Regions from separate parts of the Pseudoalteromonas lipolytica genome, predicted to be linked through region 1. Evidence: predicted binding sites of a transcription regulator. Region 1 holds the regulator's gene; each other region holds the start of a gene.
The links. The regulator sigma-54, encoded in region 1, starts transcription at its own class of promoters, with help from an activator protein. The targets are predictions, from matches to a motif close to GTTGGCACGNNNNTNGNNT.
Positions count from the first base shown of each region.

Region 2: the regulator sigma-54 is predicted to act here: its motif matches at 2,456-2,474, upstream of D0907_RS04640 (flagellar basal body rod protein FlgF).
Region 3: the regulator sigma-54 is predicted to act here: its motif matches at 3,026-3,044, upstream of glnA (glutamate--ammonia ligase).

Region 1 is NZ_CP032090.1:518,438-524,230, reverse strand. It holds gene kdsC (3-deoxy-manno-octulosonate-8-phosphatase KdsC) at 1-306, shown strand, start outside; gene lptC (LPS export ABC transporter periplasmic protein LptC) at 303-857, shown strand; gene lptA (lipopolysaccharide transport periplasmic protein LptA) at 847-1,368, shown strand; gene lptB (LPS export ABC transporter ATP-binding protein) at 1,365-2,090, shown strand; gene D0907_RS02435 (RNA polymerase factor sigma-54) at 2,205-3,701, shown strand; gene hpf (ribosome hibernation promoting factor) at 3,728-4,015, shown strand; gene ptsN (PTS IIA-like nitrogen regulatory protein PtsN) at 4,019-4,471, shown strand; gene rapZ (RNase adapter RapZ) at 4,472-5,320, shown strand; gene D0907_RS02415 (HPr family phosphocarrier protein) at 5,330-5,602, shown strand.
Region 2 is NZ_CP032090.1:1,024,856-1,030,648, reverse strand. It holds gene D0907_RS04655 (flagellar basal body P-ring protein FlgI) at 1-135, opposite strand, end outside; gene flgH (flagellar basal body L-ring protein FlgH) at 148-831, opposite strand; gene flgG (flagellar basal-body rod protein FlgG) at 847-1,635, opposite strand; gene D0907_RS04640 (flagellar basal body rod protein FlgF) at 1,657-2,421, opposite strand; gene flgE (flagellar hook protein FlgE) at 2,571-3,914, opposite strand; gene D0907_RS04630 (flagellar hook assembly protein FlgD) at 3,965-4,648, opposite strand; gene flgC (flagellar basal body rod protein FlgC) at 4,662-5,093, opposite strand; gene flgB (flagellar basal body rod protein FlgB) at 5,096-5,506, opposite strand; gene D0907_RS04615 (CheR family methyltransferase) at 5,640-5,793, opposite strand, start outside.
Region 3 is NZ_CP032090.1:268,499-274,291, forward strand. It holds gene glnL (nitrogen regulation protein NR(II)) at 1-840, opposite strand, end outside; gene D0907_RS01275 (DUF4124 domain-containing protein) at 919-1,440, opposite strand; gene glnA (glutamate--ammonia ligase) at 1,564-2,970, opposite strand; gene typA (translational GTPase TypA) at 3,477-5,300, shown strand.

The sequences.
Region 1 (5,793 bases):
ACTAGCCTTACGGTACAACATATTTATCAGGGCCAAGAGAATAAGCTCATTGCTTATCAAGAGTTAAAAGATAAACTTAGCTTAACAGATGAGCAAATTGCCTATATTGGTGACGATGGTCCAGACTTACCGGTTATGGAAAAAGTCGGATTTGCCGTTGCTGTTAATGATGCTCATCCATTAATCAAAAAACTGGCTCATTACACCACCCTGTTACCTGGTGGCTTTGGAGCTGTGCGTGAACTAACTGATTTATTAATGCTAGAAAATGGCAAACCGCTAACTAGCGATGGAACGAGCGCATGAATATAGCCCGTATTTTACTAAGTATTGTTTTTGTTTGTAGCATGGTTTGGTTATGGTATCCGTACTTTAATCAACCGACAAACACAGTGCTCAGTGAAGACGAGATTATCGCTACACCTGATTACACCGCAATCGCATTAAAGCAAACAGCCTATGATGATCAAGGTAAAATCAGTCATAAAGTGGCCGCAGCTAAAATGGAGCTGTATCAACAGCTCGGGTTTACCTTTTTTGAGCAACCCATTTTCACCATTTACGGTGATCAGCAAGTTTGGCAAGTAAAAGCCAAAGAAGCCACGTTATATGAAAACGATCAGCTTGTATTCGAAGGGGATGTGGTTGCTAAAAACCTTACCCATAATGGCATGATCGAAGATATTAAAGCTGAGAACATTAACATCGACATTGACAAAATGACCATGTTTTCTAAGCAACCTGTCACGCTGACAGGACCGAATTTAAAAATTACCGGTAAAGGTTTAAAAGCCGATTTAAAAGCCGAAATTGTTGAGTTAACTAACCATACACGAACCATATACTATGACCAATAAACTTAAGAAATTACTCCTGATCCCAAGCTTATTGATTGCGTTTTCTGGCGCAGCTGCTGAGCAGGCTGGCACACCAATCAGCATTAGCTCTGATCGCCAAGAAGGTCAGCTAAAAAATGGCATTGGTATCTTCGAAGATAATGTCGAGATCATACATGGTAACCGTCGTATTACAGCGGATCGACTCGAAGCACATGCAGGTGAAGTTGAAGGCACGGTTGAATTAATTATTGCCACAGGAAAGCCCGCTTACTTTGAAGAAAAACAAGCTGACGGCACTATTATGAGCGCCAGTGCTGAAGAAGTTCGATACGATGTTGCTAAACGCTTATTAACACTCGTTGGCAATGCACAAGTGACTCAAGCAGGCCAAAAAGTCAGTGCCAAGAGCATTACATACGATATGGAACAGCAACTGATAAGTGCCGAGAAAGATGAAAACTCGACCGATCGTGTACACACTATTTTAGTGCCTGTTGATAACAAAAAGAACGATGAAGGCCAGCCATGAGCACACTAAAAGCAGAGCTATTAGCTAAAAGCTATAAGGGTCGCCAAGTTGTAAAAAATGTAGGCCTTGAGGTAGAAGCTGGCAGCATTGTCGGTTTACTTGGGCCAAATGGCGCAGGTAAAACAACCACCTTTTACATGATTGTGGGATTAGTGCCCAGTGACAAAGGTAAAATAAGCATTGATGATAACGACATCACCTTATTGCCAATGCACAGCCGCGCTCGCTTAGGTATTGGCTATTTGCCACAAGAATCATCGATTTTTAGAAAACTGACTGTTTATCAAAACTTAATGGCCATTTTAGAGACCCGTAAAGATCTCAATAAACAAGGCCGCGAAGAAACACTTAACAGCTTACTTGATGAATTTAGCATTCAACACATTCGTGACAGCCAAGGTATGGCATTGTCAGGGGGTGAACGCCGTCGTGTTGAAATAGCACGCGCACTGGCCGCTGACCCTAAATTTATTTTGCTCGATGAGCCTTTTGCTGGTGTTGATCCTATTTCAGTGTTAGATATAAAGAAAATTATTGAGCACTTAAAAAATCGTGGTATTGGTGTATTAATTACTGACCACAATGTGAGAGAAACCCTTGATGTTTGTGAAAAAGCCTACATTGTTTCTCATGGGGAGCTAATTGCATCAGGTACACCTGAACATGTGTTAGCCGACCAAACTGTACGCGATGTGTATCTAGGCGAGCAATTCAGGCTTTAAATACGCCACCGACTAGAGCATCTGCTAGACTTATAACAATGACAATAAATCAAATAAATAGTTAACGGCATCGTGCTATTGTTTGATAAGACTAAAAAGGATTGTTAGGGATACATGAGGCAATCATTACAGCTGCGCATGGGCCAGCAACTTACAATGACTCCACAACTGCAACAGGCTATCCGTTTGTTGCAGCTCAGTACATTGGATCTCCAGCAAGAAATTCAAGAAGCGTTAGACTCTAACCCTTTGCTTGAAGTTGAAGAAGCAGATTATGCAGAAGAGAGTATTGGCAAGAACGAGCAGAAAGCCGAATCTGACGATACCCAACTAAGCGCGTCGGCTGACGAAGCTGCAAGCGAGTACGAGCAAGAAAGCAGTGATGCCCTCAACAAAGACACCGTAAGTGACGACTTAGCAATGGATGTTACGTGGGATGAGTACATGAGTGCTGCCCCATCAAGTTCCTCAGGTCCAATGCCTGAAGATGAATCAATTTACCAAGGCGCATCAACCGAAACTCTCCACGAATACCTAATGTGGCAGTTACAACTGACTCCATTCAGCCCAACAGACGAAGCGATTGCCGTTGCGATTGTTGAGGCAATTGATGATTCGGGTATTTTAACCGTAAGCTGCGAAGACATTGTTGAAAGCTTCAATCAAAATAACGATGAAGAAGAAATCGAACTTGATGAAGTCGAAGCTGTCTTAAAAAGAATCCAATTATTCGATCCTGTCGGTATTGGCGCCCGTAGTTTACAAGAATGTTTGTGTATTCAATTACGCCAATTCGATGCTGACACCCCCTATTTAGCTGAAACTAAAATGGTGTTATCAGAACATATTGAATTATTAGCGAGTCGTGACTATCGCACTTTGATGAAAAAGACTAAGCTTAAAGAAAGTGAGCTGAAAGAAGTCATGACATTGATCCACAGCTTAAATCCAAAGCCTGCGGATACCATTGTTAGAGAAGAGTCTGAATACGTGATACCCGATGTATCCGTAAAAAAAATAAAAGGCCGTTGGGTAGTTGAACTAAACCCAGACTGCATGCCGAAAATCAGAGTGAATAGCCACTATGCGGCGATGTCACGTTCTGTAAAATCAAGCAGTGATAGCCAATTTATTCGCTCTCATTTACAAGAAGCAAAATGGTTTATTAAAAGCTTAGAAAGCCGTAATGACACGTTATTAAAAGTGACTAACTGTATTGTTCAACAACAACAGGCTTTCTTTGAACATGGTCCTGAGGCCATGAAACCCATGGTATTAAATGATGTCGCAGAAATGGTCGAAATGCATGAATCAACAATTTCGCGAGTAACAACACAAAAATACATGCATACCCCGCGGGGAATTTTTGAGTTGAAATATTTCTTCTCCAGCCATGTAAGCACTGAAAATGGGGGTGAGTGTTCATCTACGGCAATTCGCGCTTTAATCAAAAAGCTAATCGCCGCAGAAAACACAGCTAAACCATTGAGTGATAGCAAAATTGCAGATATATTGGCTGAGCAAGGAATTAAAGTAGCTAGACGGACAATAGCAAAATATCGAGAGTCTCTAGCAATACCTCCGTCGAATCAGCGTAAGAGTCTGATTTAGACGTTTTACATAGAAGGAAAATGCTTATGCAACTAAATTTAACTGGTCGTCATGTAGAAATCACAGATTCATTAAGAGACTATGTAAACACCAAGTTTGCGAAACTAGAAAGGCATTTTGACCACATTAATAATGTTCATGTCATTCTAGATGTAGAAAAACTAAGCCAAAAAGCAGAAGCAACTTTACATGTAAACGGAGGCGAGTTATTTGCCTCTACTGAACACCAAGATATGTATGCAGCCATCGACTCGTTAATCGATAAACTTGATCGTCAAGTAATTAAACACAAAGAGAAATTAGCTCGACACTAAATTATGAAACTTAGTTCACTTACTAACCAGGACTGCAGCAAAGCTGCGGTCCTTTTTAATAGCAAAAAAAGAATTCTCGAATTTATCAGCGAACTGGCTCATGAGCAGCTCCCTCATTTATCTCAGCAAGATATACTCAATGCCCTATTGAACAGAGAAAAATTGGGCAGCACGGGTATTGGCCGAGGTATTGCGATTCCACATGGTCGTATGAGCGGTGCAGATCAGCCACACGCATTTGTAATTGTGAGTGAGTCACCTATAAATTTTGATGCAATTGATAATCGTCCAGTGGATATTTTTGTCGCACTCATCGTACCAGATGGTGACTGTCAACTTCATCTAAAGACCTTATCAACAATTGCTGATAGACTTAAAGACAAAGAATTTTGTAAACAGCTACGCAGTGCTAAAACAGATAGTGATCTGTTTAAAGTCATTGCATCAGAGGCATAAATGGAATTAATTATTATCAGCGGTCGCTCTGGTTCAGGTAAATCGGTCGCTTTACGAGTACTTGAAGACTTAGGCTATTACTGCGTTGATAATATTCCTGTAAACCTACTTCCTTCGTTAGTACGCAGTGTGTCAGATAATTACGACAAAATTGCTGTAAGTATCGATGTGCGTAACCTGCCGAAAGAACAGCAAGAATTTAACGATATTCTTGAGTATTTACCGGGCTTTGCAAAACCCACGTTGTTTTATTTAGATAGTGATGATCAAACACTAATCAAACGGTTCTCTGAAACTCGCCGCTTACACCCATTATCGATTGACTCGCTGCCGCTTGATTTAGCGATTAAACAAGAAAAAGTATTACTGGATGTTTTGATCACCCGTGCCGATTTTATGATTGATACGACCGATCTCAGCGTGCATCAGCTTGCCGAATCTATTCGCGAAAAAATACTGGGTAAAAAAGACAAAAAGCTCATTATTACTTTTATGTCGTTTGGCTTTAAGCACGGCATTCCAAAAGAAGCTGATTACGTATTTGATGCTCGCTTTTTACCGAATCCACACTGGGAACCGGATCTAAAACCACTGACAGGCTTAGACCAACCAGTAAAAGATTACCTTGCTAGTCACAGCATAGTGCAAAAGTTTACATGGCAAATTCAAACCTTTGTACAAACATGGCTCCCTCACTTAGAGCGAAATAATCGCAGTTATTTAACCATTGCGATTGGCTGCACAGGTGGACAACATCGCTCGGTTTACTTAGCGCAAACCATTGGTGAGAGCTTTTCGAAAAGTCACGCAAACGTGAAAATACGCCACCGCGAGCAAGATACCCAATAGGCAACGACGATGCATGCTGAAGACACTTTTTTAATCCAAAATAAGCTTGGTTTACATGCACGAGCAGCCACGGTTTTGGCACAACTTGCACTGCAATTCGATGCTAAAATAACGCTTTACCAAGACGATAAAGAAGCCGAAGGCGATAGTGTATTAGCCTTAATGTTACTCGAAAGCAGCCAAGGCAAAGAAGTCCGTGTGGTGTGTGAAGGCCCCGATGCTGACGCAGCACTCAATGCAATAGGCGAATTAATTGCACAACGCTTTCATGAACAAGAATAGCATTTGCTAAGCCTTGACTGTTTACGTTAAACTTGCATTGGGTATTTAAAATTCCTGTTAAATATCCTACTTTTATATCGCTCGCTTCTCTAAAATACATTTTTCTTAGTAAATTTATCTCAGTGCGGCGATATCCCTGCAAATACTAAATTTAGCAACTATGCTGTATTTGCTGAGTCAGATTTTAAGCT
Region 2 (5,793 bases), 510 kb from region 1:
CACCACTAAACCATAACCGACTAATTGATTTGAGCGTACACCCTCAACCATAGACACATCTTTAACTCGCTCAGCCTGAACAGAAAACTGTACGCTAATTAAGCAAAGAGCAATAATGTATTTAAACCCATTCATGATTTGTATCCTCTAAAATGGGAAAATAGAACTGCTAAAGAAGCGAGTTAACCAACCCGCACTTTGCGCTTCTTGAAGTTGACCTTTACCTGAGTATTGAATGCGCGCATTCGCAACTCGGTTTGAAGTCACCGTATTATCTGCTGTCACATCTTGGGGACGCACTAAACCTTCAAGACGAATAAACTCTTCACCGGTATTTAAAGTAAGCCACTTTTCGCCACGGATCACTAAGTTACCGTTCGGCAAAACTCGCATAACATTAACTGAAATATCACCAAATAAGCTGTTCGATTGATTCGATTTAGAATCACCTTTAAATGATGAATCTGAACCAATACCAAATTGGATACTATCACCACCTATATTCACAGGATTGCCGCCTAAACCAATGACTGGGTCAAGGCTTGCGTCGGTTTCTTTATCGGTTTCGGTTTTCGCCGCTTTGGTTGCCTGAGTCGATTCTTGCAGTTTAACCGTGATGATATCGCCTGCCCGCAACGCTTTTTTATCTGAATACAGGTCATTTGATAAATAACTATCAAATAATGAACCAGTGGGTACCATTTGCTCTGCTGCAGGCTCTGGGTACATTGGCGCATAGTAAGGGTCATCCTGAACCACATGGTTATTTTGTGTTGCCATACAACCACCGAGCAATAACGCTGTTGATGTGACTAAGATAATGTTACGCATGCTGCCTCCTACCCATTATAACTGTTGGTTAATGTAACTAAGCATTTCATCAACAGCCGAAATCACTTTTGAATTCATTTCATAAATTCGCTGTGTTTCAATGAGGTTAACGAGCTCTTCTGTTACATTCACATTTGAAGTTTCAAGTGAACCTTGTACAACAGTTCCTAAACCATCAATACCGGGATTACCTTGCACAGGAGCCCCACTTACAGCCGTTTCGGTGTAAAGGTTTTGACCCATAGGCTCAAGGCCAGATGGATTGATGAAATCACTGATAGTTAGCTGACCAATAACAACATTGTCAGCTTGGCCTGAGATACGCACCGACACTTCACCATCTTGTGATACCGTAATTGATTGTGCATCGTCTGGCACATTCATCTCTGGTTGCACAGGAAAACCGGCTCCCGCGGTAACAATGCGGCCATCTTCATCGGTGGTAAATTGACCATTACGCGAATAAGCGATATTGCCATCTGGGAGTAAGACCTCAAAAAAGCCCGGTCCTGAAATCATCCAATCCAATGAATTTTCAGTGGTAAGCATGTTACCTTGTGAAAAGTTCTTTTGGTTAGCAACCACTTTCGCACCCGCGCCTAACATCAAACCTGATGGCATTTCAGTGTCTTGTGAGGAACGACCACCTGGCTGATTAATATTTTGATACAGTAAATCTTCAAATACGGCGCGGCTTTTTTTGTAACCGACCGTGCTGGCATTCGCGAGATTATTTGAGATCACCGAAATATCGGTTTGTTGGGCGTCAAGCCCGGTTTTACTGATCCACAATGCAGGATTCATAACTCTACCCTCTCAGTCATCTTAAACAATGCGTAACAGCTGATCTTGACGTTCATCAATTTCTTCCGCTGTTTTCATCAATTTAACTTGTAATTCAAATTGGCGTTGATTGCTGATCATATCGACCATTTCATGTACGGGGTTAACGTTGGACATTTCAAGGGTGCCCGAAAGCACTTTTACATTATTTGAAATGTCGCAAAACCCACATAAATCATTTACCAACATGTCTGGCTTTGGCCTAAATAAGCCATCATTGCCTTTTTCTAGTTGATTGTTATCGGCTTCGATTACCTTTAAACGATCAACCACTTCTAAAAAGTTTGCAGGTGCCCCTTGTGGACGCACCTGAATTGACCCATCAGAACTAAATTCAATCTTCTCGATTGGTAAAGGCAAAATAATGGGGCCACCTTCGCCAATAACTTGACGACCATGACTGGTCATCAATGCGCCATCGGGAGTAATATTCAGCGTGCCTGTTTTGGTATAGGCTTCATTGCCCGATGCATCTTGTACGCTTAACCAACCCCGATCACTCATGGCAATATCAAGTTCTCGGCCTGTTTCAACAAAACCACCCGACTCCATGTTAGAACCTGGGCGCTCTTGCATTGCGAATACACGCGATGGCAAGCCTTCGCCAAATGCTTGCATTGAGCGTGCTTGTGCAAAATCAGCTTTAAAGCCAGTGGTGTTTGCATTTGCTAAGTTGTTTGCCTTTAATTCAAGGCCACGCAAGCTTTGCTTTGCACCAGACATGGCAATGTAGACCATTTTGTCCATAACATTGACTCACTAAAAATACGATAACTATGAAATGCAATAAAAGTGCCAAAGTAAAATTGACGCGGAAATAAGAAAAGGAAAATAAAAAAAGGCTGCCAATAGAGGGGGCAGCCTTTCGTGTCGGATTAAGCTTAGAGCCGCTAAAATTAACGGATCTGTAAGATATTTTGTTGTAATGTTGAGTTAACTTCTAAGGCACGTGAGTTCGCCTGGAAATTACGCTGTGCGCTGATAAGGTCAACCAGCTCATTCGTTAAGTTAACGTTTGATTGCTCAAGTGCTGATGAGTTAATTGAACCCAATGTGCCTGAGTTGGGCTCACCCGCAATAGGCTCGCCCGAGGTTAGGCTTTTCTTCCAAGAAGTGTCACCTGCTTGTTGTAAGCCTTGAGAGTTTGAAAAGCGCACCATAGCCACTTGGCCTAAGAATGAAGTATCGCCATTGCTGTATGAAGCAACTACTTTTCCATCTGCACCAATATCAATGCCCGCTAAACGACCGACTGTCGCACCATCTTGCTCAAGTGCTTTTACTTCAAAGTTACTAGCGTATTGCGTAGGCACTTTATTAGCGGTGCCTGCTTCATCACGCCAATTAACCGTGATTTCATTCGGGAACTGTGCGCCATTACCAAGTAGTGTCGATAAACCTGTCGAAGCATCTGAAGGCAAAATAATGTCATCAAATGTGGTTTCTGGAGCGGTTACGTTCGGTAAACCCGCCGCCGTGAACTCAAGTGTATCAATTGGCGTGTGTGCACCTGTGCCCGTTGCAGCACCTGAAGCATCAAACGCTTGACCATCCATTGTGGCGTACACTTCCCACGTATTTGGCGTTGCTGTAGGGTCTTGCTTTACAAAAAATAACTGTACAACATGCGGCTCACCTAATGAGTCATAAACAGTTGTTGAAGTAGACGAGTTATAGCTCGTGCTATCAGTTGGATCAAAGGTTGTCGTTGTTGGCGTATCGACACGTGCGTCTAAATTCATTGAGCTGTAGATATTACTCGTATGACGAGGCGAACCTGAAGCATCAGGAATTTGAATCGGTGAAGTAGTACTTAAACTTACCGACGTCGTATTACCCGTTGATGGGTCAACAGGGAAACCTTGCAAGTAGTTACCATTGGCATCAACAACAAAGTTATCTGCATTTAATTTAAATGCACCCGCACGCGTATATGTAAAGTCTTGTGATGCGATGTCATCACTCATCGCAAAATAACCTTCCCCTGTGATTGCTAAATCAAGTGAGTTATTTGTGAATGATAACGACCCTTGGTGAAACTGTTGTGCAACCGTTGCTGTTTTAACACCGTCGCCGTTTTTTGTTTTACCAGAACTAAATACTGACGATGCGTACACATCAGCAAACTCAGCACGCGACTCTTTAAAGCCCGTTGTGTTTACGTTGGCAATATTATTTGCCGTTACGTCTAAATCTTTTTGTGCGGCTGCTAAACCTGTTAATGCAATATTGAAGCTCATAACTCACCTCTAACCTATCTCTTAGCCTAAGCTAACCCAAACCTTTTTAATTATGCGATTTCAGCTATATCAGTTAGCCTAACCGCACCCTCTTTTGTATTTACGATAATGCCGCTGCTGCCATTAATATTGACACTTTCAATGTTCTTAAAGGTTGCCAGAGGCATGCTGCTGTAGTCTCCATTTACGAAGCCTTCAGCGCTAATATTGTATTCGCCTTCAGGAAGAACATTGCCCTCACCATCTTTACCATCCCACTCGAAACGGTGAGCACCGGCAGATTTCGATCCTAAATCAATAGTGCGAACTAATTGTCCCGTCGAATCAGTGATTCTTAACGTAAGAGATTCAACAGTTGTTTCTGCCACAACGGAACCTTTAGCTAAATTTTCGCCATCAAAGTCAATAGTCTCTGACTCAAGCAATGCTTGCTTACCCACTAACGTTGACGCTTGTAATGCCGAATTTGATGTCATGGATGCAGTGAGTGACTCAAATTTTGTGTTTAAATTTGAAATACCTTCTGCCATGGTAAAGTTCGTCATTTGCGCAATCATTTGATCGTTATCAGCAGGATTGCTCGGATCTTGAAACGACAACTGCTGCGTTAACAACGAAAAGAAATCTTCTTGAGACAGTGTATTACTGTCTTCTTTTGCTGTTGGCGTGTTTGTCTCATTCCAACGCAAGCTATCCATATAGGATGATGATGCAGAGCTGATGTCGTTACTCATAACTTATCCTCGATTACCGTTGTCCTAACAACAGTGTTTTACTTAACATTTGCTTAGCTGCATCAGCAACTTGCACATTTGTTTGGTAAGAGCGAGAGGCAGAAATCATATTAGCCATTTCTTCTACAACGTTGACATTTGGTTTATAGATATACCCATTTTCATCCGCGCTGGGGTGATTCGGGTTGTATTCTATTTGTAGCGGCTTATCGCTCTCTACAATGCCTAATACTTTAACGCCAACAGAAGAGCCCTGCGGATTACTTTGCGATGCTGACGCTTTTGTAAGTTCAGCAGCAAACACAGGATGGCGCGCTCGGTATGTCTGGTCTTGGCTTGAGCTAATTGTATTTGCATTCGAAATATTACTTGCTGTGGTATTTAAGCGAACATTTTGTGCGCTCATACCCGTGCCCGAAATATCAAAAACATTATATAAACTCATGATTAAGCTCCTTGACTACCGAGGGCTTTTTTAAGGCCTTTAATTTTACTACTCATAAATTGCAGGCTTGCCTGATACTCTAATGAGTTTTGTACATACAAGTTTCGTTCCACTTGTATATCAACAGAGTTACCATCACCTGTATCTGCTTGATTTGGCGTACGAAACATTTCTGAATTACCAACAAATCGACTGCCACCGGCAAGGTGTTTCTCATCCGTTCTTACCATGCTATTGCCGCCGTGCTGGTTGCTTTTTGCCGCTTTTAATGCGGATGCAAAATCGACATCTTTCGCTTTATAGCCCGGCGTATCAGCATTAGCGATATTTGTCGCTAATAACTCAGCGCGTTGTGAACGGATCAACATGGCATGAGGATGCACACCGAATGCTTTATCAAAACTGATAGCCATAACCATCTCCAAAAATTTGACTCTCCTTAGCTAATGCAAAAGGTAAGCCAAAAATTAAGCATGATTATTTTATAATTAAGGTGTTGATATATAATGAAATTAGCAACCTAAGAACTAGGTTGCTAAGGAAAGATTACTTTTTCTGGTAGATGATACCCGGATTACATCGCACCATATCAAAACTGTCACTAAGGCCAGCCATTGACTCTGAAGCGCCTAAAAACAGGTACCCTTTTGGATTAAGTGCTTGCGCAAATTGCGCGATAATTTTTGCTTTTACTTCGGGT
Region 3 (5,793 bases), 250 kb from region 1:
AGGGCGTCTATGTTGATGGTTGATACGGGTTTTTATTCTAATTTCTCCCCCATCAACGAGCGCCTGTTGTGCATTACGAATAATGTTTAATACCACTTGTTGAATTTTACTCTGATCGATATATACGCTGGGTATGCTCGGGTCATAGTCTTTCACTAACGTGATATTTGCATTGTTATCAAGCATGCTTAATTTAACGACAGACTCAAGCGCTTGGTGAATATTGCCATACGACTTATGTGGCAGTTGATTCGGGCCAAGTAAACGGTCGACTAATTCACGTAAGCGGTCTGCTTGTTCAATAATGAGTTCTGCACATTGATCTCGTTCTTGCTGATCAACCTCATACTGCAATAATTGCGCCGCTCCGCGTATACCCCCCAAAGGATTTTTTATTTCGTGGGCTAAACCACGAATTAAATTACGTGCAGCTTGATACTGATGCATTTGATTTGAGGCCTGATCGTGGCGAATTTCATCGTCCATCTGGCGGCATTCAAACAAGATATAATTGTCATCTTTATTGGTAATTCGGCGTGTACTAATTGTGAGCTTGGCATGGCGAGAATCGATGAACACCACGTCAGCTCTATGCTGGTGGCAATCAACACCATCAAAGAGTGAATACTGAGCAATGCGTTTAAGATCGATAGAGTGGTAGTTAAACAGGTTATCAAACGGTTGGTTGAGAATGCGCTTTGGCCCTAAACCAAGTAGCTCACTGGCACTATCATTGGCATAAACAAGTTTAAAATCACGGTTAAGTAAAATAACCGCTGTACTTAAATTTTTCCAAATGCTGTCGAGCAATTCTGAGTTAAATTGTGTATCACTGAGCATGGTTGCACCATTTTAGTGCGTTACGATTAAGTGCAGCTTAGCATAATCCTTTTGCATTGCGAGGCGCGTTTGAAAAAATTAATTCCCACCAACAACAGACGCTCTGTGCATGTAGAATGTGCTAACTGGACTGACCGAAACGAGTTTATTGTTCGCATTAAATAGTTTGGCTTGTAATGTGTGCTCGCCTCGATTTACGCCTCGTAGTGCAAAAGTAGAACTGTTACTTGGTTCGCCATGGGGGGCACCATTTACAAAAAGTTGTACTTTAAAACCCGTTGCAAAGCGAGGAATGACACGGGTTGTAACATAAACAGAACCGGAGTTTTCTCTGACTGTTGCTTGGTCTTCAGGTGAGGAAATAGCGATTTTAAAGTTTACGGGTGTTGCACTGGCTGTGTTATCAAGAATACTGGTGTCGGTAGCAGGCATGGTCAAGTTAGGGGTATTAAGCTTTACTTCGGTAGCACCGGGGCGTGGCGTATCAGAAAATACCAGAACACCATTTTTATCTTTCCACGAATACACTTTTTTTGTTGTTCCATAACTAAAAAAGCTTACTGATAGTAACAAAAATACCAATAAAGTTGTTCTTTTCACCCTGCGACCCTGCATTTTTTTATGTAATTAAAACTGTAGAGGAGAACACGCCTAATTACCATTAAAAAAGCCCGCCAAAGCGGGCTTGAGAACACACATTAATTATTTACTGTCTACGACGTATTAAACGCTGTAGTACATTTCGAACTCAACTGGGTGAGTTGTCATGTTAAGTTTTTCAACTTCTTTGTTCTTAAGTGAGATGTATGCATCAATTAGGTCGTCAGTGAATACACCACCTGCTTTTAAGAACTCACGGTCAGCATCTAAAGCAGCAAGTGCTTCGCTTAGTGAAGAGGCAACTTGTGGGATCTCAGCTGCTTCTTCAGCAGGTAGATCGTATAAGTCTTTATCCATTGCATCGCCAGGGTGGATCTTGTTTTGAATACCATCAAGGCCAGCCATAAGCATTGCAGAGAATGCTAAGTATGGGTTTGCTGTTGGATCAGGGAAGCGTACTTCGATACGACGTCCTTTTGCAGATGGTACTACAGGGATACGGATTGAAGCAGAGCGGTTACGTGCAGAGTATGCAAGCATTACTGGCGCTTCGAAGCCTGGTACAAGACGTTTGTACGAGTTAGTTGACGCGTTAGCGAATGCGTTGATTGCTTTAGCGTGCTTGATGATACCACCGATGTAGTAAAGCGCTTCTTCAGAAAGACCTGCGTATTTGTCACCAGCGAAGATGTTCACGCCATCTTTACCTAAAGATTGGTGACAGTGCATACCAGAACCGTTATCACCTACAAGCGGCTTAGGCATGAATGTCGCTGTTTTACCATAAAGGTGAGCCATGTTATGGATAACATATTTCATCTCTTGGATTTCGTCAGCTTTTAATACCATTGTATTGAAGCGTGTTGCGATTTCGTTTTGACCCGCAGTTGCTACTTCGTGGTGGTGTGCTTCAACAACTTGGCCTAGCTCTTCAAGAACTAAACACGTTGCTGAACGCCAGTCATGCGATGAGTCGATTGGTGAACATGGGAAGTAACCACCTTTAACACCTGGACGATGACCTTTATTGCCACCTTCGTAATCTTTATCTGAGTTCCAAGCTGCTTCGATGTCGTCGATTTTATACATAGAACCAGACATGTCTGATTTGTATTTAACGTCATCAAATAGGAAGAACTCTGGCTCTGGGCCAAATAATACTGTGTCTGCGATACCTGTTGAACGCATGTACTCTTCTGCACGTTTAGCAACAGAGCGAGGGTCACGCTCGTAACCTTGAAGTGTTGAAGGCTCAACAACGTCACAACGTACGATTAAAGTTGCTTCTTCAGAAAATGGGTCCATTTTTGCAGACTCAGGAACAGGCATTAATACCATGTCTGATTCGTTGATACCTTTCCAACCAGCAATTGAAGAACCGTCAAACATTTTGCCGTCTTCAAAGAAGTCTTCATCAACTTGATGATGAGGAATAGAAACATGCTGTTCTTTACCTTTGGTATCAGTAAAGCGTAAATCAATGAACTTAACGTCATTTTCTTTGATAAAATCTAAAACCGATTGTGACATGTGTCCTCCAATTGTTGGGTTTTATTTTTGCTGCATTATTGCTTTTGTTCTATGTAAGCTGGTTTCATGCCAAATTTTTAACGCCTTGTTTAGGCTTATAAAAATAAAATAAAGCGCATTTTGTTAATTATTTTTGCACTATTTTGGTGCGTAAAATGTTCATTGTGGTGCGTTATGCTTGCCGGTTGTATTTGCACAACGATTAACCACCCTAGTTAGCATAAACGAAATGTGCTTTAGTGCCAAAATATTGCTAAAAAGGTGATTTTTTACCAGTTTGGATGTTCGATTAAAGATAAAATTAATAAAATTGTCATTTATAAAACAGATACTTATAAAAAGCCTGAAGAAAGTTTATAAAATTGTATTGGATAAACTTTCATCCATGCCATTATTAAGGGATAATATGCGCCCTTTTAAATCCTATGCTTAGACATCTGTTGAAAATGCAGGTGAGTGCGTAGATCTTGCAGGATCAATGAGATTCAATTTCTCTGAGAAAAAATATGAGCATCGAAAAGTTAAGAAATATAGCGATTATCGCCCACGTTGACCACGGTAAAACAACTTTGGTTGATAAACTGCTTGAGCAATCAGGCACATTAGAAACACGCGGCGGTAATGAAGAGCGCGTGATGGACTCAAACGACATTGAGAAAGAACGTGGTATTACCATTTTGGCTAAAAACACAGCCATCTCTTGGAATGATTACCACATCAATATCGTAGACACCCCAGGACACGCCGACTTCGGTGGTGAAGTTGAACGCGTACTTTCGATGGCTGACTCAGTATTGTTACTTGTTGATGCTCAAGAAGGTCCAATGCCACAAACGCGCTTCGTAACGCAAAAAGCGTTCGCGCAAGGTTTGAAGCCAATCGTTGTTATCAATAAAATTGATAAGCCGGGTGCACGCCCTGATTGGGTTATGGATCAAATCTTTGATTTATTCGATAACCTTGGTGCAACTGACGAACAGTTAGACTTTAAAGTTATCTACGCATCAGCTATCAACGGCTGGGCAACATTAGATTTAGACGAACCATCTGACAACATGGAACCTATGTTCAAGATGATCGTTGACGAAGTATCACCACCGGATGCAGATCCTGAAGGTGACTTCCAAATGCAGATTTCTCAACTTGATTACAACTCATACGTAGGTGTAATCGGTATCGGCCGAATCAAGCGTGGTTCTGTAGCGCCTAACCAACAAGTAACTATTATCAGTGCTGATGGCACAAAACGTAATGGTAAAATTGGTGCGGTTCAAAGCTACTTAGGTCTTGAGCGAATTGATACAGACCGTGGTTATGCGGGTAATATCGTAACTGTGACAGGTATAGGCGAATTAAAAATCTCTGATACAGTGTGTGCGCCTTCTAACGTTGAAGCGTTACCTCCGCTATCAGTTGATGAGCCGACAGTAACAATGACGTTCTCTGTAAACACGTCGCCATTTGCGGGTAAAGAAGGTAAGTTCGTAACATCACGTAATATCCTTGAGCGTTTACAAGCTGAGCTTGTTCACAACGTTGCATTACGCGTTGAAGAAACTGACAACCCAGATAGCTTCCGTGTATCAGGCCGTGGTGAACTTCACTTAGGTATCTTAATCGAAAACATGCGTCGTGAAGGCTACGAGCTTGCTGTTTCTCGTCCAGAAGTAATCTTACGCACTGTAGATGGTGTATTAGAAGAACCGTACGAAACAGTAACGATTGACTGTCAAGAAGAGCACCAAGGTTCTATCATGGAACAAATTGGTCTGCGTAAAGGTGAACTAACTGACATGGCGCCAGATGGTAAAGGCCGTATGCGTATGGACTTTATGATGCCGAGCCGTGGTTTAATCGGTTTCCAAACTGATTTCATGACGCTTACATCAGGTTCAGGTCTTATGTACCACACGTTTGATCATTACGGTCCTCATAAAGGCGGTAACATCGGTCTACGTAAAAATGGTGTAATGATCGCTAACGCAACAGGTAAAGCGTTAACTAACGCATTATTCAACCTTCAAGAGCGCGGTAAGCTATTCATCGGTCACGGTGTAGAAGTTTACGAAGGTATGGTTATCGGTATTCATAGCCGTGATAACGACCTAACTGTAAACGCACTTAAAGGTAAGCAGCTAACGAACGTTCGTGCATCAGGTACTGATGAAGCGCAAACATTAACACCACCATTGAACTACACACTTGAGCAAGCGCTTGAGTTTATCGATGATGACGAGTTAGTAGAAGTAACACCTGAAAATATTCGTATTCGTAAGCGTCACTTAACTGAAAGTGATCGTAAACGTGCGAGCCGTGCTTCTAAAGGCTAATTTACGCTTTTAGCTCACGCAAAATAACACGCCGTCGTATTGCAAAATACGGCGGCTTTTTTGTTTAAGGAGACTTGTTTTTTGCTGTCAGCCGTAAGATCACACTCACAAATGTTCGTTTTGTTGTTACTGGTTTTTGTTGTTACTAAGGGGTGGCGTATTTTATTTCTATTGATAAATTAATTACTTGTCTACTAACCACTAACCACTAACCACTAACCACTAACCACTAACCACTAACCACTAACCACTAACCACTAACCACTAACCACTAACCACTAACCACTAACCACTAACCACTAACCACTAACCACTAACCACTAACCACTAACCACTAACCACTAACCACTAACCACTAACCACTAACCACTAACCACTAACCACTAACCTCTAACCTCTAACCTCTAACCTCTAACCTCTAACCTCTAACCGCAAGTTGCCACTTTTTTGCTAAAGCCTCTATCTGTACTATCTTTTTAAATCTACCTTGAAG